DNA from 4 places in the Pseudomonas sp. BP01 genome. Region 2 is predicted to be linked to each of the others. Evidence: predicted binding sites of a transcription regulator. Region 2 holds the regulator's gene; each other region holds the start of a gene.
What was found. The regulator sigma-54, encoded in region 2, starts transcription at its own class of promoters, with help from an activator protein. The targets are predictions, from matches to a motif close to ANTGGCATNNANNTTGCTNT.
Positions count from the first base shown of each region.

Region 1 (5,646 bases), on a different contig from region 2:
GCTCGTTCTGCGAACTGATCGCCTGCATGGCGTTACGCACGATGTTGAGCACGGCCTGGATCATCTGCTCGCGGTCGATCAGCACGTCCGGCAGGCTTGGGTCGTAATCGCGCACCAAAGTGATGCAGCCCTGGCTTTCGGCGTCGACCAGGCTGCAGACCCGCTCCAGCACTTCGTGGATGTTGGTCATGGCCAGGGATGGCAGCTTGTTCGAACCGAGCATGCGGTCGACCAGGTTACGCAGGCGGTCGGCCTCTTCGATGATCACGTTGGTGTAATCGCGCAGGCCTTCTTCGGGTAACTCGCGGGCCAGCAGCTGGGCCGCGCCGCGAATGCCGCCGAGGGGGTTCTTGATTTCGTGGGCCAGGCCGCGCACCAGCATCTTGGTGGTTTCCTGTTTGCTCAGCTGGGCCTCTTCCTTGGTGATGCGCAGCAGCCGGTCGCGTGGGTGCACCTCCAGCAACAGCAGGGTCTGGCCCTGGTTCAGGATGGGCGTTACCGCGTAGTCGACGGTGATGGTCTGCCCGGTCAGCGAGGTGAGCTGCGCTTCGCGCTTGGTGAACGGGTGCGCCTGTTCGACCGCCTGGCGCAACGAGCTGAGCGCTTCGGTCGATTCGGTAAACAGCTCGCTGATGAACTGCCCATGGCTACGTTGACCACTGACGGCCAGTAGCATTTCCGCGGCCGGGTTCATGTACTCCAGGCGCAGCTCGGCGTTGAGCAGCAACGTGGCGGTGGTCAGGTTGTCCAGAAGCAGACGGTGCTGCGCATCGCTGATGGTCATAAGGCGTCGTTGACCTCTTTTGGCGCTTGCCTGGCACTTCTTTGGCCAGGGCCGGGCTCGGGGTGCATCTGCTGATGCCAGTCTCTCCACAGAAAAATGCAAGAAACAAACCAAAGCTCCGAAAAGAAGCGGGATTTGCCGATAAAGGCCTGGATCTGCGCAAATTCGGATCAGAAAGTCTTGATGAAACGTTTAATTTGAACCAGATTGGGGAGCAAATCGGGGCATTGCACTCAATCTTGCACCAAGATAGAGCATAGCGTGGGTGGCGAGGGTTCTGCGTGGGCGCTAACGAAAACGGCCTCCCGAGGGAGGCCGTCTTGATCATTTCACCGGCGCGAGGCGCCGATCAGATCAGCAGCTGTAGTACAGCTCGTATTCCAGCGGGTGCACGAAGGTGCGGACCTTGATCTCTTCTTCGCTCTTCAGCTCGATGAAGGCATCGATGAAGTCGTCGGAGAACACGCCGCCCTTGGTCAGGAACGCACGGCCTTTGTCCAGCTCTTCCAGGGCTTCTTTCAGGCTGCCGCACACTTGCGGAATGTCCTTGGCCTCTTCTGGTGGCAGGTCGTACAGGTTCTTGTCGGCAGCATCGCCTGGGTGGATCTTGTTCTGGATGCCGTCCAGGCCAGCCATCAGCAGGGCCGCGAAGGCCAGGTACGGGTTGGCCGATGGGTCCGGGAAGCGTGCTTCGATACGGCGGGCTTTCGGGCTGCCGACGTAAGGAATACGGATCGAGGCGGAACGGTTGCGAGCCGAGTAGGCCAGCATTACCGGGGCTTCGAAGCCTGGGACCAGACGCTTGTAGGAGTTGGTCGACGGGTTGGTGAAGCCGTTCAGGGCCTTACCGTGCTTGATGATACCGCCGATGAAGTACAGGGCAGTGTCGGACAGGCCGGCATAGCCTTCACCCGAGAAGGTGTTCTTGCCGTCTTTCCAGATCGACATGTGCACGTGCATGCCCGAGCCGTTGTCGCCGTACAGTGGCTTCGGCATGAAGGTGGCGGTACGGCCGTAAGCGTCGGCAACGTTGTGCACGACGTATTTCAGGGCCTGTACTTCGTCAGCCTTTTTCACCAAGGTGTTGAACTTGACGCCGATTTCGTTCTGGCCGGCAGTCGCCACTTCGTGGTGGTGAACTTCAACGGTCTGGCCCATTTCTTCCAGCGCGTTGCACATGGCAGTACGGATTTCGTGGTCGTGGTCGAACGGCGGAACCGGGAAGTAGCCGCCTTTCACGCCTGGACGGTGGCCTTTGTTGCCGCCTTCCACGTCAGCGCCGGTCATCCACGAGCCTTGCTCGGAGAAGATCTTGAACATCGAACCGGAGATGTCCGAGTGGAACTTCACTTCGTCGAAGATGAAGAACTCTGGCTCCGGGCCTGCGAATACGGTGTCACCGATGCCGGTGCTCTTCAGGTACTCTTCGGCGCGTTTGGCGATCGCACGTGGGTCGCGATCGTAGCCCTGCATGCTCGACGGGTCGACGATGTCGCAGGTGATGATCAGGGTAGGTTCTTCGGTGAAAGGGTCCAGCACGGCAGTATCGTCAACCGGCATCAGGATCATGTCGGAAGCTTCGATGCCTTTCCAGCCAGCGATGGAGGAGCCGTCGAACATCTTGCCCACTTCGAAGAAGTCTTCGTCCAGCGCATCACGCGACGGCATGGTCACGTGGTGTTGAATGCCTTTGGTGTCCGTGAAACGCAGATCAATCCACTTGACGTCATGATCTTTGATGAGTTGAACCGACTTCGACATGTTGTCCTCCGGATGGTCTAGAGCGCGGTGGGCCGCTGCCCTGGAAAAAGGGTGTTGCCGGGCGCGGATAGTCGGCCAAGCTTACCTGCCTCACAAGGGAGCAAATTGCATGCCAGTGCCCGAAAATGGCGAGGGTGGGATAAAAGCAGGCGTTTGCGGGCATTTAGCCGGGGGTTGGCGGGGAAAAGTGCACCCTTACGATGCGGTTTTTGGTGGGTGCGCACTATTATGGTGCGCCTGGTGAGTCTTGTGCCTTTTTCGAGGGCCTCTTCGCGGGTAAACCCGCTCCCACAGGGACCGCACGGATTTCGAGGACTGTGCAAACCCCTGTAGGAGCGGGTTTACCCGCGAAAGGGCCGGAACAGGCGCCACAAAAACGCAGCCTTGCATTTATCTCAAAGCTTCTGATCAAAAGTTGGTCAAATCCTGAGCAGTTTCCGCTATAATTCGCGCCCCACATTTTCGGCAGGCCCTGCGCGCGCTGTTAACCAATGAAACTTATCGTCAAAGTCTTCCCAGAAATCACCATCAAGAGCCGGCCGGTGCGCAAGCGCTTCATCCGCCAGCTCGCCAAGAACATCCGCAACGTGCTCAAGGACCTCGATCCTGAGCTCGCGGTCGATGGTGTCTGGGACAATCTCGAAGTGGTTACCCGCATCGAGGACGAAAAGGTCCAGCGCGAGATCATCGAACGCCTCACCTGCACACCGGGTATCACCCACTTCCTGCAGGTTGAGGAATACCCGCTGGGTGACTTCGACGACATCGTTGCCAAGTGCAAGCAGCACTTCGGCCACCTGCTGGCCGGCAAGCATTTTGCCGTGCGCTGCAAGCGCGGCGGCCACCATGACTTCACCTCCATGGACGTCGACCGTTACGTCGGCAGCCAGCTGCGCCAACAGTGTGGCGCGGCCGGCATCGAGCTGAAAAAGCCTGAAGTGCTGGTACGCATCGAAATCCGCAACCAGCGCCTGTACGTCATCCACAACCAGCACCAGGGCATCGGCGGCTATCCGCTGGGCGCCCTGGAGCAGACCCTGGTGCTGATGTCCGGTGGCTTCGACTCCACCGTGGCGGCCTACCAGATGATGCGCCGTGGCCTGATGACCCACTTCTGCTTCTTCAACCTCGGCGGCCGTGCCCACGAGCTGGGCGTGATGGAAGTCGCCCACTACCTGTGGAAAAAGTACGGCAGCAGCCAGCGCGTGCTGTTCATCAGCGTGCCGTTCGAAGAAGTGGTCGGCGAGATCCTCAACAAGGTCGACAACAGCTACATGGGCGTCACCCTCAAGCGCATGATGCTGCGCGGTGCCGCGCACATGGCTGACCGCCTGGAAATCGACGCCCTGGTAACTGGCGAGGCCATTTCCCAGGTGTCTAGCCAGACCCTGCCGAACCTGTCGATCATCGACTCGGCCACCGACAAGCTGGTGCTGCGCCCTTTGCTGGCCAGCCACAAGCAGGACATCATCGACCAGGCCAACGAAATCGGCACCGCCGACTTCGCCAAGCACATGCCAGAATACTGCGGCGTGATTTCGGTGAACCCGACCACTCACGCCAAGCGCCACCGCATGGAGCATGAAGAAAAGCAGTTCGACATGGCCGTGCTGGAGCGCGCCCTGGAGCGCGCCAAGCTGATCTCCATCGACCATGTGATCGACGAACTGGGCAAGGATGTCGAAATCGAGGAAGTGGCCGAGGCACTCTCGGGCCAGATCGTCATCGACATTCGTCACCCCGATGCCCAGGAAGACGAACCCCTGGTGCTGGAAGGTATCGAAGTCCAGGCCATGCCGTTCTATGCCATCAACAGCAAGTTCAAGCATCTGGACCCGACGCGCCAGTACTTGCTGTATTGCGACAAGGGTGTGATGAGCCGTTTGCACGCACACCATCTGCTCAGTGAGGGACATGCCAATGTGCGTGTTTATCGTCCGACATAAGACGCCGGGGCTGTATGGCGGCAGTATCCGCCATCGCCCTCCCGACCGCCGGGCCCGCTGAGCCTTAAACAGTACATATTGGCCGCCTACACTGGGCGGCAACCGAATCCTCTGATCGAGATACACTTGTGATCGAAAATCTGCGTAACATCGCCATCATCGCCCACGTTGACCATGGTAAAACCACCCTGGTCGACAAACTCCTGCGTCAGTCCGGCACTTTGGAGCGTAACGAGCTCAACGACGAGCGCGTCATGGACTCCAACGACCAGGAAAAAGAGCGCGGTATTACCATTCTGGCGAAAAACACCGCCATCAACTGGAACGGCTACCACATCAACATCGTCGACACCCCCGGCCACGCCGACTTCGGTGGCGAGGTTGAGCGTGTAATGTCGATGGTCGACTCCGTGCTGCTGCTGGTCGACGCTCAAGACGGCCCTATGCCGCAAACCCGCTTCGTGACCAAGAAGGCCTTCGAAGCCGGCCTGAAGCCAATCGTCGTGATCAACAAGGTTGACCGTCCGGGCGCGCGTCCTGACTGGGTTCTGGACCAGATCTTCGACCTGTTCGACAACCTCGGCGCTACCGACGAGCAGCTGGACTTCAAAGTGGTCTACGCCTCGGCCCTGAACGGCATTGCCGGTCTGGACCACACCGAAATGGGCGAAGACATGACTGCCCTGTACCAGGCTGTCATCGACCACGTTCCAGCACCAGCTGTTGACCGTGACGGCCCGTTCCAGATGCAGATCTCTGCACTGGACTACAACAGCTTCCTGGGTGTTATCGGCGTTGGCCGTATTGCCCGTGGTCGCATCAAGCCGAACACCCCGGTTGTTGCCATCGACGCTGACGGCAAGAAGCGTAACGGCCGTATCCTCAAGCTGATGGGCCACCACGGCCTGCACCGCGTCGACGTTGAAGAAGCCCAGGCTGGCGACATCGTCTGCATCAGCGGTTTCGACGAGCTGTTCATCTCCGACACCCTGTGCGACCCGACTGCCGTTGAGGCGATGAAGCCGCTGACCGTTGACGAGCCTACCGTTTCGATGACCTTCCAGGTCAACGACTCGCCGTTCTGCGGCAAGGAAGGCAAGTTCGTCACCAGCCGTAACATCAAGGACCGTCTGGACAAAGAGCTGCTGTACAACG
Region 1 covers NZ_JAFBKA010000008.1:54,426-60,071, forward strand. Annotated here, with positions in the region: gene glnL (nitrogen regulation protein NR(II)) at 1-784, opposite strand, end outside; gene glnA (type I glutamate--ammonia ligase) at 1,139-2,545, opposite strand; gene thiI (tRNA uracil 4-sulfurtransferase ThiI) at 3,037-4,491, shown strand; gene typA (translational GTPase TypA) at 4,620-5,646, shown strand, end outside.
Region 1: the regulator sigma-54 is predicted to act here: its motif matches at 2,643-2,662, upstream of glnA (type I glutamate--ammonia ligase).

Region 2 (5,646 bases):
CCGCCACGCCGACGAACTTGGCTGCCGCCCGGGCATGCAGGCCCAGCTTGTTGATAATGGTGATTTCGCGGGCGGGCATCGTGGGGCGGATCCTTGGGCTAGAGGTCGCGGTGGCGGACCTGGACGTTTTTCAGGGATTGCTGCAGCAACTGGCCAAGGCGCTCGGTGATGTACACCGAGCGGTGGTGGCCGCCGGTGCAGCCGATGGCAATGGTGACGTAGGCGCGGTTGCTGGCGGCGAAGCGGGGCAGCCACTTGAGCAGGTAGCTGGAAATGTCGTTGAACATGTCTTCGACATCCGGTTGTGCGCCCAGGTAGTCGATTACCGGCTGTTCGAGGCCGGAGTGCTCGCGCAGCTCGGCCTTCCAGTAAGGGTTGGGCAAGCAGCGCACATCGAACACCAGGTCCGCATCCACCGGCATGCCGCGCTTGAAACCGAAGGACTCGACCAGGAACGCAGTGCCAGGCTCGGGTTGGTTAAGCAGACGCAGCTTGATCGAATCACGCAGCTGATACAGGTTCAGGTTGGTGGTGTCGATCTTCAGGTCGGCCAGGTCGGCGATCGGGCCCAAAAGCTCACTCTCGACGCGAATCGCTTCGGCCAGCGAGCGGTTGGCATTGGTCAGTGGGTGGCGTCGGCGGGTTTCCGAGAAGCGCTTGAGCAGCATGTCTTCGTCGGCATCCAGGAACAGCACATCGCACTGGATGTTGCGCGCGCGGGCTTCTTCGAGCAATTCGGGGAAGCGCGTCAGGTGGCTGGGCAGGTTACGTGCGTCAATCGACACGGCAACCTTCGGTTGCAGCAGTTCGGTGTTGATCAGCGCCTCTTCCGCCAGCTCCGGCAGCAGCCCGGCGGGCAGGTTGTCAATGCAATAGAAACCGTTGTCTTCCAGGACATCGAGGGCGGTGCTCTTGCCGGAGCCGGACCGGCCGCTGACAATGATCAGGCGCATGTTCAGTGCTCGTTCTGTACGTCCAGGACAACCTGGAACAGGGCCTCGTTACTGCTGGCGGCACGCAAGCGATCACGAACCTCCTTGCGATCGAGCATGCTGGCAATCTGGCGCAGCAGTTCCAGATGCGCATCGGTGGCAGCTTCAGGCACCAGCAGGACGAACAGCAGGTCCACAGGCGCGCCATCGATGGCGTCGTAATCGATAGGGGCTTCGAGGTGCAGCAGGGCGCTGACCGGGGCGGAACATCCTTCAAGCCGGCAGTGGGGGATGGCGATGCCATTGCCGAAACCGGTCGAGCCGAGTTTTTCCCGGGCGACCAGTTTTTCGAAGACGTCTTGCATCTCCAGCTCTGGCACTTGTTCGGCGATGACGGTGGCGACCTTTTCAAGGGCGCGCTTCTTACTGCCGCCCGGCACGTTCACGAGGGAACGGCCGGGGGTCAGGATGGTTTCAAGTCGGATCATGGATGAGGGGGATCAGCGGGCAGCTGCACCTTGCAGCAGGCTTTGCTGTTTTTCCTTGTGTTTTTTCAGTTGGCGGTCGAGCTTGTCGGCCAAGGCGTCGATTGCTGCATACATGTCTTGGTCTTCGGCATTGGCAACCACTTCACCGCCAGGAATCTGCAGGGTCGCTTCGACCTTCTGCTGCAGCTTCTCGACTTTCATGATGACCTGCACGTTGGTGATCTTGTCGAAGTGACTTTCCACGCGGGCGAGCTTTTCAAGCACGTAATCGCGCAGTGGCTGGGTGACTTCTACATGCTGTCCACTGATATTGACTTGCATACAGCTTCTCCTTTATTGCCCGTGCATAAAGAGGCAGGTCTTGCACCTGCCCCACAAACGCTGTGGCACATCTCAGGGGCTACATCAGTCGCTTGCGCTCGCTCGACGGTGCGATGCCGAGGGACTCGCGGTACTTGGCGACGGTGCGACGGGCTACCTGGATGCCTTGTGCCTCCAGTAAACCAGCGATCTTGCTGTCACTCAATGGCTTTTTCTGATTTTCCGCTGCAACAAGTTTCTTGATGATCGCGCGGATCGCCGTGGACGAGCATTCTCCGCCTTCGGAGGTGCTGACGTGGCTGGAGAAAAAGTATTTCAGTTCGTAGATGCCACGCGGTGTATGCATGTATTTCTGCGTGGTAACCCGAGAGATGGTCGACTCGTGCATACCTACCGCCTCGGCGATGTCGTGCAGCACCAGCGGTTTCATCGCCTCGTCACCATGGTCGAGGAAACCGCGCTGGTGCTCGACGATCTGCGTGGCAACCTTCATCAGCGTTTCGTTGCGGCTTTGCAGGCTCTTGATGAACCAGCGCGCTTCCTGCAACTGGTTGCGCATGAAGGTGTTGTCGGCACTGGTGTCGGCGCGGCGCACAAAGCCTGCGTATTGCGGGTTGACCCGCAGGCGCGGGATGGCTTCCTGGTTCAGCTCCACCAGCCAGCGGTCGCTGTCTTTGCGCACGATGACGTCGGGCACCACGTACTCTGGCTCGCTGGACTCGATCTGCGAACCTGGGCGCGGGTTGAGGCTTTGTACCAGCTCGATGACCTGGCGCAGCTCGTCTTCCTTGATTTTCATGCGCCGCATCAGCTGGGTGTAGTCACGGCTGCCGAGCAGGTCGATGAAATCGGTGACCAGGCGCTTGGCTTCGGTCATCCACGGGGTATTGGCAGGTAGCTGGCGCAGTTGCAGCAGCAGGCATTCACCCAGGTTGCGGGCGCCGACGCCGGCCGGTTCGAACTGCTGGATGCGGTGCAGCACCGCTTCGACCTCGTCCAGCTCGATATCCAGCTCCGGGTCGAAACCGGCGCAGATTTCCTCAAGGGTGTCTTCCAGGTAGCCCTGGCCGTTGATGCTGTCGATGAGGGTAACGGCGATCAGGCGGTCGGTGTCGGACATCGGCGCCAGGTTCAGTTGCCACAGCAAGTGGCTTTGCAGGCTTTCGCCGGCCGATGTGCGGGTGGTGAAGTCCCACTCGTCGTCATCGTTGCTCGGCAGGCTGCTGGCGCTGGTCTGGTAGATGTCTTCCCAGGCGGTGTCGACCGGAAGCTCGTTGGGGATGCGCTCGCCCCACTCACCGTCTTCCAGGTTGTCGGCACTGACGGTGCTTTCCTGGAAGCTGTTGTCCTGGGCTTCGGCTGCCGGCTTGTTCTCGGCGTTGTCCGCCATCGGGTCGCTGTTGTCGAAGTCCTCGCCGTCTTCCTGACGTTCGAGCATCGGGTTCGACTCCAGCGCTTCCTGGATTTCCTGTTGGAGGTCCAGGGTGGAAAGCTGGAGCAGACGGATGGCCTGTTGCAACTGAGGTGTCATCGTCAGTTGCTGGCCCATTTTTAGGACGAGCGATGGTTTCATGGCAGGGGCTTGGTACCTTGTTCGCCGGCGCGCACGCGCCATCCACTACACGAGGGCGCCTGGGCGCCAGATCAAGCAAGTTTTATGCCTTAAATTGTAGCGTTTGCCTAGAGCACCGTAACAACTTTACCCGCGGTTTCACGGCTATTTGCCAGTGCTCCAGGCGCATGCCGGGGTCAGAGCCGGAACTCGTGACCCAGGTAAACTTCTTTGACCAGGTCGTTGGCCAGGATGGTTTCGGCGTCGCCTTCGGCGATCAGCCGGCCATCATTGACGATATAGGCGGTTTCGCAGATATCCAGGGTCTCGCGCACGTTGTGGTCGGTAATCAGCACACCGATACCCTTGGCCTTGAGATGGTGGATGATCTGCTTGATGTCGCCGACCGAGATCGGGTCGACACCGGCGAATGGTTCGTCCAGCAGGATGAACTTGGGTGCGGTCGCCAGGGCGCGGGCAATCTCGACGCGGCGGCGTTCACCACCGGACAGGCTCATGCCGAGGTTGTCGCGAATGTGGCTGATGTGGAACTCCTGCAGCAGGCTTTCCAGTTCCTTGCGGCGGCCGTCGCGGTCGAGGTCCTTGCGGGTCTCGAGGATGGCCATGATGTTGTCGGCCACCGACAGCTTGCGGAAGATCGAGGCTTCCTGCGGCAGGTAGCCGATGCCAGCACGGGCGCGGCCGTGCATGGGCTGGTGGCTGACATCGAGGTTGTCGATGAGCACGCGCCCCTGCTCGGCCTGGACCAGCCCGACAATCATGTAGAAGCAGGTGGTCTTGCCGGCGCCGTTGGGGCCGAGCAGGCCGACGATCTGGCCACTGTCGATCGACAGGCTGACATCACGTACGACCTGCCGCCCCTTGTAGCTCTTGGCCAGGTGCTGGGCTTTGAGGGTTGCCATTTACTCGGCCTTCTTCTTGGGCTGGATCACCATGTCGATACGCTGACGCGGTGTAGTCACGTTGCCACCACGACCGGCGGTCGCCACCTGGGTCTGGGTGTTGTAGACGATCTTCTCGCCTTCGGTGGTGTTGCCTTCGCTCTCGACCTTGGCGCGGTCAGTGAGAATCACCAGGTCTTTCAGCGCCTGGTACTGAATGGTCACGCCCCAGCCTTTCATCTTGTCTGGTTTGGCCGCGCTTTGTTGCTGCTCGAAGTAGGCCAGGTTGCCCACCGAAGTCACCACATCGATGTCGCCGGAAGCGGAGCGGGTGATGGTGACGGTGTTGCCTTTGATCATCATCGAGCCCTGAGTAATGACCACGTCGCCGGTGTAGGTGGCTACGCCTTGCTTGTCATCCAGGTGGGCCTGGTCGGCCTGGATGCGGATCGGCTGATCACGGTCATTTGGCAGTGCGAAGGCGCTCGCGCTTCCCAGTGCTGCGCTCAGGCTGAGCAAAAGGGGGAGGGTTTTAACGAGCCTCATACTGTCCTCTTACGTTAGAGAGCAGGTCCATCCTGCTTTCTTTCAAATACGCTTTCATTCCTTTGCCTGTAGTCGTGCCACCGGCGCCGTCGATTCTAACGGCTTGCTCGGTCTGCGCATATTGCTTCTGCGGGAACACCGTCATGCGTGAGCTGGTAATAATGGTTTCACGCTGTTTTTCGTCGGTGCGGGCAATCCGTACCTTGTCGATCAGTTCGACCTCGGTGCCGTCCGGGTTGACCTCGGCGCGGATGCTCTGTACGTGCCACGGGTATTCGGTGCCGCGGTACAGGTGCAGGTCAGGCGTCGTCAGCAACGTGATTTCGCTGGCCTTGAGGTGCTCGACCTTGTCGGCGGTCATTTCGTACTGCAGCTTGCCATCAGGCAGGAACTGCACGCTGTGGGCGTTGATCGCATAGTAGTCGATGGCGCTTTCGTCGACCTGGGCCACTGGCTTGTCGAGGAAGCTTTCCGGGCTGACATTCCAGTAGCCGACCGCAGCCACCAGGGCGGCGATCACTGCTAGCAGCGCAATATTGCGGGCTTTCTTGCTGAACATGGGCAGCCTTACAGGTAATTGGCGTTGGCAGCGTCCAGGGTGCCCTGGGCCTGCATGATCAGTTCGCAAAATTCACGGGCAGCGCCTTCGCCGCCGCGTGCCTGGGTCACGCCGTGGGCGTGCTGGCGAACAAACGGTGCGGCGTTGGCCACGGCCATGCCCAATGCTACCTGGCGAATGACCGGCAGGTCAGGCAGGTCATCGCCCAGGTAGGCCACTTGATCATAGCCTAGGCCCAGTTCGGCGAGCAGGCCGTCAAGCACGACCAATTTGTCCTCGCGGCCCTGGTACAGGTGCGGGATGCCGAGGTTTTTCGCCCGGCGCTCGACCACAGGGGTTTTGCGCC
Region 2 covers NZ_JAFBKA010000010.1:44,217-49,862, forward strand. Annotated here, with positions in the region: gene JOY50_RS11110 (HPr family phosphocarrier protein) at 1-79, opposite strand, end outside; gene rapZ (RNase adapter RapZ) at 99-953, opposite strand; gene ptsN (PTS IIA-like nitrogen regulatory protein PtsN) at 956-1,420, opposite strand; gene hpf (ribosome hibernation-promoting factor, HPF/YfiA family) at 1,433-1,741, opposite strand; gene JOY50_RS11130 (RNA polymerase factor sigma-54) at 1,821-3,314, opposite strand; gene lptB (LPS export ABC transporter ATP-binding protein) at 3,491-4,216, opposite strand; gene lptA (lipopolysaccharide transport periplasmic protein LptA) at 4,217-4,741, opposite strand; gene lptC (LPS export ABC transporter periplasmic protein LptC) at 4,728-5,300, opposite strand; gene JOY50_RS11150 (HAD family hydrolase) at 5,309-5,646, opposite strand, start outside.

Region 3 (5,646 bases), on a different contig from region 2:
CTTGCTCTGCGCCTCGGCGCATTCACGGGTGCAGCCCGATACCGCGAACTTGAGTTTGTGCGGGCTGCGCAGGCCCTTGTAGCGGTCTTCCAGGCGCAGGGCCATGGCGACGCTGTCTTGCACGCCGTAACGGCACCAGGTGCTGCCCACGCAGGATTTCACCGTGCGGGTCGACTTGCCGTAGGCGTGGCCGGTTTCGAAGCCGGCTTCGATCAGCTCGCCCCAGATCAGCGGCAGCTCGTGCAGCTGGGCGCCGAACAGGTCGATGCGCTGGCCGCCGGTGATCTTGGTGTACAGGTCGTACTTCTTGGCCACCTGGCCGATGACGATGAGCTTGTCGGGGGTGATTTCCCCCCCCGGAATGCGCGGCACCACCGAGTAGGTGCCGTTCTTCTGCATGTTGGCCATGAAGGTGTCGTTGGTGTCCTGCAGCGGCACCAGCGCCGGGTCCATGATCGGCTGGTTCCAGCACGAGGCGAGGATGTTGCCCACCGCCGGCTTGCAGATGTCACAGCCAACGTGGCCCTTGCCGTGGCGTTCGAGCAGCTCGCTGTAGGTGCGGATGCCCTCCACCCGCACCAGCCCGTACAGTTCCTGGCGGGTGTAGGCGAAGTGCTCGCACAGGCTTTTGTCCACCGCCACGCCGCGGGCGGTCAGCTCGTGCTCGAACACCTGCTTGAGCAAGGCCGCGCAACCACCGCAGCCGGTGCCGGCCTTGGTGCAGCCCTTGACCGAAGCAAGGTCGCTGCAACCGCTGTCGATGGCGGCGCACACCGCACCCTTGCTGACGTTGTGGCACGAGCAGATGGTTGCGCTGTCCGGCAGCGCATCGGCGCCAAGGGCCGGTGCACCACCGCCTTGCGGCAGAATTAGCGCTGCCGGGTCGGCTGGCAGGGCGATGCCATTCTGGGCGTATTGCAGCAGGGTGTCGTAGTAGCTGTTGTCGCCGACCAGCACCGCGCCCAGCACGTGCTTGCCGCTGGCGTCTACCACCAGCCGGCGGTACGCGCTGTTGGCTTCGTCGATAAAGCGGTAGCTGCGTGAACCAGGGGTGGCGCCATGGGCATCGCCGATCGAACCGACATCCACGCCCAGCAACTTGAGCTTGGTCGACATGTCGGCGCCGGTAAACGCCACCGCCGCTTCCCCCATCAGCAACGCCGCCAGGTTGCGCGCCATGCTGTAACCCGGGGCGACCAAGCCGAACACGCTACCGTTCCACGAAGCGCACTCGCCGATGGCAAAGATGCGCGGGTCGCTGCTGCGGCAGTGGTTGTCGATCACCACGCCACCGCGGGCGGCGATGTCCAGGCCGCAGCCACGGCCCAAGGCATCCTGCGGGCGAATACCGGCGGAGAACACGATCAGGTCGGCTTCCAGGTGCTCGCCACCGTCGAAGTTCATGCGGTAGCGGTAGGTTTCACCGCCGCTGATCGACTGGGTGGCACGCGACAAGTGCACGCCAACGCCCAGCGCTTCAATCTGTGCCTTGAGCGCGGCACCGCCCTCGCCGTCCAGCTGAACCGGCATCAGCCGTGGGGCAAATTCCACCACGTGGGCTTCCAGGCCCAGCGATTTGAGCGCGTTGGCGGCCTCCAGGCCGAGCAGGCCACCACCGACCACCACGCCACGGCGGGCACCGGCTGCGGCAGCGCGAATGCCATCGAGGTCATCAAGGGTGCGGTAGACCAGACGGGCATTGCCGCTGGAGCCTTCGATCGGCGGCACGAACGGGTATGAGCCAGTGGCCAGGACCAGTTGGTCGTAGCCGTAGCGCCCCTCGGCGGTGACTACTTCGCAGCGCTCACGGTCGATTTCCAGCACGGCCTCACCGAGGTGCAGGTGCACGCCGTTGGCGTTGTAGAAGTCGTGGTCGCACAGGGCCAGGGTCTCGGCACAACTGCCGCCGAAGTATTCGGACAGGTGAACGCGGTCGTAGGCGCGTTGGCGCTCTTCGCCGAACACCCGCACTTCGAAGCGCTGCAGGGCGCCGCGGCTGACCAGTTGTTCGACGCAGTGGTGGCCGACCATGCCGTTGCCGACGATGACCAGTCGCTCTCGTTGCCCGCTGCTCGCTGTTGCCTTCATAAGCCGATCCTCGATCAAAAAAAAAGCGCCTGGAGCCGAAGCTCCAGGCGCCTTTGCCTGTATTCATCACGGTGTGCCCCCGGGTTGATCGCCGTTGATCAGTGGGGCTTGTTGTATTGGAGGTAAAGCAGGGACTGTGCCAATCCTTTTTCCTGTGCTGGCCCTATCGCCGGCAAGCCAGCTCCCACAAGGGCCGCCACAGGTTTCGAGGTTTGCAAGATACCTGTGGGAGCTGGCTTGCCGGCGATAGGGCCAGCACAGCAATTGCACATTCCAAGTGCATCACTCCCCATCCCGGTGCACTTCAGTACACATCCCGCCGATAGCGCTTGGCCTTGCTCAACCCTTCGACATAGGCAGCCGCCGCCGCTGCATCCATCCCGCCGTGCTCAGCCACGACCGTGCGCAACGCCGCATCCACATCCTTGGCCATGCGCTGCGCATCCCCACACACATAGAAATACGCCCCCGCCTCAAGCCATTGCCACAACTGCGCGCCCTGCTCGAGCATGCGCTGCTGCACATAGACCTTCTGCGCCTGGTCCCGCGAGAACGCCGTGTGCAGCCGCAAGTGCCCTGCTGCCTCCCAAGCCTGCAATTGTTCCCGGTAGTAGAAGTCGGTAGCGGCGTACTGCTCGCCAAAGAACAGCCAGTTACCCCCTTTCGCCCCCCGCACCTCCCGCTCCTCAAGAAACGCCCGGAACGGCGCAATGCCGGTACCCGGGCCAACCATGATCACCGGCACGCTGTCGTCTTCGGGCAGCCGGAAGTGCTTCGACACCTGCGGGAAGATAGCCACCTTCACCGCTTGCGCGCGGTCGGCGAGGAAGGCCGAACACACGCCCTTGCGCTCGCCGTACCGCACGGTGGAGACGGTCAGGTGGACCTGGCCCGGATGCGCCAATGGGCTGGAGCTGATCGAGTAAAGACGCGGCTGCAAGGGCTTGAGCAGGTCCAGCCAGCTGGCCAGCGGTAGCTGTTGGGGGAAGGCGCGCAGCACATCGACCAACTGCCGGCCCCACAGCCAGTCCTGCAGCTCGGCCTTGCACTCGGGCTGCAGCAGACGCTGCAGGTCCGGTGCATTGCCAGCGAAGGCCTGCAGTTGCTGCGCGGTGACCTTGGCGATCTCCAGGTGCGTTTGCAGGGCTTCGGCCAGTGGCATGGCCGGCTGGCCCTTGAGCTCGACCATGGCCTGGCCATCGAGCTGCATCAGCGCCAGCAGTTCGTCGACCAGGGCCGGGCAGTTGCGCGGCCACACGCCCAGGGCATCACCGGCGGCATAGCTGAAGCCGCTACCGCTCAGGTCGAACACCAGTTGGCGTGTTTCCTTGCTGGCACCGGGGCTGTTGAGCAGGTGGTTTTCCAGCAAGGCGGCGGCCCAGGGTTGCTGTTTGCTGTAGGCCGCCATGGGTGCAAGTGCGCTGGCCGGCGGTGGCGCAGCGGCACTGCCCAGCGAGGGCAGCAACGCTGCGAGCCAGCCAGCGAACGCTTGATCAAAGTCTGGCTCGCAATCCACCCGTTGCAGCAGGCGACGCCCACCCAGTTCGGCCAGGCGCTGGTCGAGCTTGCGGCCAAAGCCGCAGAACTGGTCGTAACTGGAGTCGCCCAAGGCCAGCACGGCATAGGGCACCTCAGCACAGCAGGCGCCCTCCTCGCCCTGCAAGGCCTGCCAGAACGCCGCCGCGCTGTCGGGCGCGTCGCCATCGCCAAAAGTGCTGGCGATCAACACCACGCTGGCAGCACCCTGCAGCTGGCTTGGGCTGACCGCGTCCATGCAACTGAGCTGCACGTCGAGGCCGGCACCGCGCAGGTGTTCGGCACAGCGCTCGGCCAGCAGCTCGCCGTTGCCGGTCTGCGAGGCCCACAGCACTTGATGCCGTGGCGCCACCAGCGCCGCAGCGGGCAGTGTTGCAGGCTGGGCGAATAGCCCGGCCAGCAAGCCGTCGATAAACAGCCGGCGGTTGGCCGCCAGTGGCGCACTGGCCGGCAGGCGGGGCACACCCTCTGCACGTGCCTGGTCCAGGCCCAGCACGAAACCTTGCAGGTAATGGCGCTCTTCTTCTGCCAGCACCGGGGCTGGCAGGGTGTCCAGGCCAAGCAGACGGGACAGGGTGGCAGTGGGCATGCTGGCTGGCTCCGAAATGGCAGCGTTCAGGTCAAGGGCGTCGATACGCTCGCCTGCGACCCGTTGCAGGGCCACGGCGCAGTGTTTGAAAGCGGGTTGCAGCGACAGCGGGTCGACGGCATCGCAGGTGACCGCATTGATTGCCAGTTGCTCGCCAACCAGGTCGTTCCAGTGAAATGGCGCAAAGCAATTGCCTGGCATGACCCGGTCGCTGATTCGCACCGGTAGCACGGCTTGCCCGCGCCGTGAGCGGATGGCGACCTGGTCTTTTTCAGCAAGACCCAGGCGTGCCGCGTCGTCCGGGTGGACCTCGACGAAGGGGCCGGGCTCCAGCTTGTTCAGCGCCGGCACCTTGCCGGTCTTGGTCAGGGTGTGCCACTGGTGCTGCACGCGGCCGGTGTTCAGCACCAGGGGGTAGTCGCCATCCGGCAACTCTGCTGCCGGCAACCAGGGCCGGGCAAAGAAACGGGCCTTGCCACTGGCGGTGGCGAAGGCCAGCGTCGGGCGGTCGCCCTGGGCATCGTGCAGCAGCGCCTGGCTGCTACCGTCGTTCAGGTAGCGCAATGGGCTGCGGTCGCTGCCACGGCCTGGCGCACAAGGCCACTGGTGCGGTTGCTGGCGCAGTGCGGGGTAGCCGATGCCGCGCAGGTCGTAGCCGGTTGCGGGGTTATGGAAGCGGCGGATTTCTTCATACACCGCTTCGGCATCGGGGTAGTCGAAGGCTTCGCCGTAGCCCATGGCGCAGGCTACGTGGGCGATGATCTGCCAGTCGGGCAGGCTCTGCCCTGGCGGCTCGACGGCGCGCGGCATCAGGGTGAGGTTGCGTTCGCTGTTGATCATCACGCCCTCGCCTTCGGCCCACAGGGCGGCCGGCAGCAGGATGTCGGCGTAGCGGTTGGTTTCGGTGTCGAGGAAGGCATCCTGGGTAATCACCAACTCGGCCTGGCACAGGCCATCGATCACCTGCTGGCGGTTGGCGACGCTGGCCACCGGGTTGCTGCAGATGACCCAGCACGCTTTCACTTCACCCACTTTCATCTGCTCGAACAGCGCCACCGTACCCTCGCCGCCTTCGCAGCGCAGGCTGCCGGGTGGCAGTTGCCACTGCTGCTCGACAAACGCGCGGTCGCCTTCCACCAGCGCCGAGCGCTGGCCTGGCAGGCCGGGGCCCATGTAGCCCATCTCACGGCCGCCCATGGCATTGGGCTGGCCGGTCAGCGAGAACGGCCCGCTACCGGGGCGGCAGATGGCGCCTGTAGCCAGGTGCAGGTTGCAGATGGCGTTGCTGTGCCAGGTACCGTGGATGCTCTGGTTCAGGCCCATGGTCCAGCAGCTCATCCAGTTGTTGGCGCCGCCGATCCATTCGGCGGCCTTGATGATGTCGGCCTCGGCCAGCCCGGTGATGGCGGCTACGCGCTCGGGGGTGTAGTCGT
Region 3 covers NZ_JAFBKA010000051.1:2,360-8,005, reverse strand. Annotated here, with positions in the region: gene nirB (nitrite reductase large subunit NirB) at 1-2,088, opposite strand, end outside; gene JOY50_RS27805 (bifunctional nitrate reductase/sulfite reductase flavoprotein subunit alpha) at 2,393-5,646, opposite strand, start outside.
Region 3: the regulator sigma-54 is predicted to act here: its motif matches at 2,213-2,232, upstream of nirB (nitrite reductase large subunit NirB).

Region 4 (5,646 bases), on a different contig from region 2:
CGGGCGCTGTTGACCACGGGTTCGTCGCGCAGCTTGTCGCTGATCTTCTGCAACTGCTGTGCCTCTTGGCTGAGGTGTACCGCTTCTCCGCTGGCGCTGGTGCCGCTGGCTGCTTCCTGGCTGGCGGCCGGTTTTTCGGCGCTGCCGGGCGCGGTATTGCCGCGCACGCCGCCCGTGACGGACGGAGAGTTATTCAAACGACTGAAGTCGATGACCATGATCAGAAACCTCTGGGTATTTGGACGCTTGCCTTGTTTTCGGCCAACCCGAAAGAAACTTTAGGCACAAATGCTTGGCCGCCTGTCAGCAAGCTCGCCAACCCGTTCTCTGACACAGTTTAGGAAAAGCGGTTCCTGACTGCCAGCGCAATCTGTGGCGGGCTACATGCTCACCTCGACCTGGCCCGGGCCAGTCACCCTGGCCTTGACCACCCGTTTGGAATTCAGGTTGCGTACCCGTATCTGTTCGCTCAGGCCGCCCTTGCTCAAGGCCTCGCCCGGCATGCGCACGCTCAGGCTGCCGCTGCGGGCGATGATCACTACCTGGTCGCCCTTGCGCACCACCTCGGCCTGCTCCAGGTGCTGCGGGGTAAGCACCTGGTCGATGACCGTGGGGCGCAGCATCTTCATGCCCACCGCCTGGTCCAGTTCGGTCAGAAAACCCTGGCCAAGGGTGCCCACATCGCGCTCGCGCAGGGCCACGTCGCCTTCGCCCACCGTGTTGTCACGCTTGAGCGGGCGGGTGACCACCACCACGTCGCGGAACAACCGCACCGTGGCCGGGACAAACACCGTCCACGGCGCCGCGCTGTCGCAGCGTACCCGTACTGTCACCCGGCCAAGCGGCAGGGCGGGGCTTTCCAGCGAGGCGTCCAGCTGCTGGCTGCACAACGGCATGCGCAGGCGTGGGTCCAGCGGGTTGACCTGGATTTCATAACGGCCGGCGGTCTGGGTGGTGGCCAGGTAATCTTCGACGGTGAATTCAAGAAACCCTTGGGTGACACCGATAAGCTGTTCAGGCAAGGTGAGCGCGTCCGCTACCGTGCGAACGCCGGGCGCCAGCAGGCACAACGTGGCCAGCGAGCCAGTCAGCAGGCGCGTCAATCGTCGGAAAATTGTCGTTTTCGTATGCATGACGCTCAAAAAAGCAAAGCCCGTGCCGACTCGTAACCTGAGTTGCAACGAAAGGCTGAAAGATTAAGGAGTCTGGCATGGCGGGTGTTATGGATTCGGTCAACCAGCGCACGCAGCTGGTGGGGCAGAATCGCCTGGAATTGCTGCTGTTCCGCCTCAATGGCGAACAGCTATACGGCATCAACGTGTTCAAGGTCAGGGAAGTGCTGCAATGCCCTGCGCTGACCCTGCTGCCCAAGGCGCACCCGGTGGTGCGTGGCGTTGCCAACATTCGCGGGGCGACCATCCCGATCCTCGACTTGTCGATGGCCACCGGGATGCGCCCGCTGCAGGAAGAGACGCGCAACAGCTTCGTGATCATCACCGAGTACAACACCAAGACCCAAGGCTTCTTGGTGCACTCGGTGGAGCGCATCGTCAACATGAACTGGGAAGAGATCCACCCGCCACCCAAGGGCACCGGCCGTGACCACTACCTGACTGCGGTCACCCGGGTGGACAACCGCATGGTCGAGATCATCGATGTGGAGAAGGTGCTGGCCGAAGTGTCGCCGTCGTCCGAGTCTGTATCGGCTGGGGTGATCGATGCCGAGACGCAGGACAAGGCCGTGCTGATGCGGGTGCTGACCGTGGACGATTCGTCGGTGGCGCGCAAGCAGGTCAGCCGTTGCCTGCAGACCGTGGGGGTGGAGGTCGTGGCACTCAACGATGGCCGCCAGGCCCTGAACTACCTGCGCCAGCTGGTGGATGAGGGCAAAAAGCCTGAAGAAGAGTTCCTGATGATGATCTCGGACATTGAAATGCCGGAAATGGACGGCTATACGCTAACGGCGGAGATCCGCAGCGACCCGCGCATGCAAAAATTGCACATCTGCCTGCATACTTCGCTTTCCGGGGTGTTCAACCAGGCAATGGTCAAGAAGGTCGGCGCCGATGACTTTCTGGCCAAGTTCAAGCCGGACGACCTGGCCCAACGGGTGGTCGACCGGATCAAGGCAGCGCATTGAAGCAGCCGGGGGCAGGCCCCCGGCACCAGTGATTGAAAAGAGGCGGCAAGAGTGTCTACGGGTAATTTGGATTTCGAACAGTTCCGGGTATTCCTGGAGAAAGCCTGTGGCATCCTGCTGGGCGAAAATAAGCAGTACCTGGTTTCCAGCCGTCTCAACAAGCTGATGGAACAACAGGGCATCAAGAGCCTGGGCGAGCTGGTGCAGCGCATCCAGGCCCAGCCGCGCAGTGGTTTGCGCGAGCAGGTGGTCGATGCCATGACCACCAACGAGACCCTGTGGTTTCGCGATACCTACCCGTTCGAAGTGCTGAAGAACAAGGTGATCCCCGAGTTCATCCGCAACAACCCCGGCCAGCGCCTGCGCATGTGGTCGGCGGCTTGTTCGTCGGGGCAGGAGCCGTATTCCATCTCGATGGCCATCGACGAATTCGAGCGCAGCAACCTTGGCCAGTTGAAGATGGGCGCGCAGATCGTTGCCACCGACCTGTCCGGCACCATGCTCACCAACTGCAAGACCGGTGAGTATGACAGCCTGGCCATTGCCCGCGGCCTGTCCCAGGAACGCCTGCAGCGCTACTTCGACCCCAAGGGAGCGGGGCGCTGGGCGATCAAACCGGCGATTCGCAGCCGCGTCGAGTTCCGCTCGTTCAACCTGCTGGACAGCTATGCCAGCCTGGGCAAGTTCGACATCGTGTTCTGCCGTAACGTGCTGATCTACTTCTCGGCGCAGGTGAAGCGGGACATCCTGCTGCGCATTCACAGCACCCTTAAGCCAGGCGGCTACCTGTTCCTTGGCGCTTCGGAAGCGCTGAACGGGTTGCCGGACCATTACCAGATGGTCCAGTGCAGCCCGGGGATCATCTACCAGGCCAAGTAATCAAGAAGGCCGGCAGCGAAAACTGCCGGCCTTTTTTGTTGGCCTGCTCCGGCCTCTTCGCGGGTGAACCCGCTCCCACAGGTACCGCACCAGATTCGAAAACTGTGCAGACCCCTGTGGGAGCGGGTTCACCCGCGAAGGGGCCGGTACAGGGCAAACACTGACGTCAATTTTTTGGTTTGCCGCTTTTGCCGCCCGACAATTGCCGCTTTCGCCGCCCAGGGCGGAAGGCCTTTGCCGCTTTTCTGGCATCACCCTGACAGCACTGTGCCTCGTAGCCCCGTATTTGTGGGCTTTGCACGGGTTGGCACAGCCCTTGCTATACCTTGCTCAACGAAATTCCGGTCAACCTCCGAAGGTTTCCCCGACATGAGCATCAGCTTCGACAAGGCGCTTGGTATCCACGAAAAGGCCATGGGCTTCCGCGCCCAGCGCGCCGAAGTGCTGGCCAACAACATCGCCAACGCCGACACGCCCAATTACAAGGCGCGTGACATGGACTTCGCCTCTGTGCTGGCCGCCGAAAGCGACAAGCAGCAAAGCGGCCGTTTCGCCATGGACCGCACCAATAGCCGCCACATCGAAGCCGAAGGCCTCGCCATTGCGGGCGACGATACCCTCAAGTACCGCACGCCGCTGCAGCCGTCGATCGACCAGAACACCGTGGACGCGCAGATCGAGCAATCGAACTACACCGAAAACGCCATTGGCTTCCAGGCCAGCTTCACCTTGCTCAACAGCAAATTCAAAGGGCTGGTATCGGCCCTGCGGGGAGAATAACCATGTCCCTTTCCAGTGTCTTCAACATTGCCGGTAGCGGCATGAGCGTGCAAAACACGCGCCTGAACACCGTGGCTTCCAACATTGCCAACGCCGAAACCGTCTCGTCGAGCATCGATCAGACCTACCGCGCTCGCCACCCGGTGTTCGCCACCACCTTCCAGGATGCGCAAGCCGGCGGCAGCCAGTCGCTGTTCGAAGACCAGGGCGAAGCAGGGCAGGGCGTGCAGGTAAAAGGCATCGTCGAGGACCAGAGCACCCTGGAAGCACGCTACGAGCCAAACCACCCGGCGGCGAACAAGGACGGCTACGTCTACTACCCGAACGTCAACGTGGTCGAGGAGATGGCAGACATGATCTCTGCCAGCCGTGCGTTCCAGACCAACGCCGAGCTGATGAACACGGCCAAGAGCATGATGCAGAAAGTCCTGACCCTGGGGCAGTGATAGGAAGCCGACATGACCACTACCAACTCCACCTCTGACGTCAGCAGCGCGTACCTGACTTCGCTGCAGAAGCAGACGTCGAAAGCCGACAGCAGCACCGGCGCTGCCGGCAGCGCGCTGGGCAAGGATGCTTTCCTGCAGTTGCTGGTTACCCAGATGAAGAACCAGAACCCGCTCGACCCACAGGAAAACGGCGAGTTCGTGGCGCAGCTGGCGCAGTTCAGCAGCCTCGAGAGCATGCAGTCGCTCAATGACTCGGTGACCTACATCGCGGCAGGGCTGCAGTCCTCCCAGGCGCTGCAGGCTTCGTCACTGGTCGGGCGCAATGTGATTGTGCAGACCGACAAGGCGGTGGTCGACACCAGCAAGGATATGAAAGGCACGGTCAACCTGACGTCGTCCAGCACCGCTACTTCGGTGGGTATCTACGACAAGGACGACAAGCTGGTGCGCACCCTCGACCTGGGTACTCAGAAAGCCGGCAAGATCGACTTCACCTGGAACGGCCTGGACGACGACGGCGAAGCAGTGGCAGCAGGTACCTACAGCTTCAAGGCCACTGCCTCGATCGACGGCCAGGCCACGGCCATGACCACCAACCTGCCGGCCTCGGTCACCAGTGTGACCATGGGCACCAACGGTTCTGAGATGACACTCAACCTGGCTGGGCTGGGCAGTGTTGCGCTTTCCAAAATCCAAAGCATCGGCATCTAGGGCCTGAGCAAAACGACAGGAGTTACACATGTCTTTCAATATCGGCCTTAGCGGCCTCTATGCAGCAAACAAGGCCCTGAACGTTACCGGCAACAACATTGCCAACGTCGCCACCACCGGCTTCAAGTCGTCGCGCGCCGAGTTCGCCGACCAGTACTCCAACTCCGTTCGTGGTACCAGTGCCGGCAAGACAGTGATCGGCACAGGGGTAAAGACCGCCGCGGTTTCGCAGTTGTTCACGCCAGGCAACATCAATGCAACCGGCCAGGCGCTGGACATGGCCATCGATGGCAACGGCTTCTTCGCCCTGAACGACAACGGCTCGAAAATCTACACCCGTGCCGGGGCGTTCTACAGCGACAAGCAAGGTTATGTGGTAAATGCCGGGGGGGCCAACCTGCAAGGTTATGCAGTGGGCGAGGACGGCAAAATCATCCAGGGCGTGCTGACCAATCTGCAGATCGACACTTCCAACCTTACGCCGAAGCCGACCAGCCTCATCACGGAGAAGATCAACCTCAACTCAGCCGCAACCTCCCCGTCGATAACGCCGTTTGACCCCACCAACGCAAGTTCCTACAACTTCACGTTCAATACCCCGGTGTATGACAGCCAGGGCAATGAACACCAGATGAATCAATATTTCATCAAGGACGATGCGACCAACACCTGGTCCATGCACACCAC
Region 4 covers NZ_JAFBKA010000001.1:179,748-185,393, reverse strand. Annotated here, with positions in the region: gene flgM (flagellar biosynthesis anti-sigma factor FlgM) at 1-218, opposite strand, end outside; gene flgA (flagellar basal body P-ring formation chaperone FlgA) at 381-1,133, opposite strand; gene JOY50_RS00805 (chemotaxis protein CheV) at 1,211-2,140, shown strand; gene cheR (protein-glutamate O-methyltransferase CheR) at 2,192-3,019, shown strand; gene flgB (flagellar basal body rod protein FlgB) at 3,389-3,799, shown strand; gene flgC (flagellar basal body rod protein FlgC) at 3,802-4,245, shown strand; gene flgD (flagellar hook assembly protein FlgD) at 4,258-4,959, shown strand; gene flgE (flagellar hook protein FlgE) at 4,988-5,646, shown strand, end outside.
Region 4: the regulator sigma-54 is predicted to act here: its motif matches at 3,323-3,342, upstream of flgB (flagellar basal body rod protein FlgB).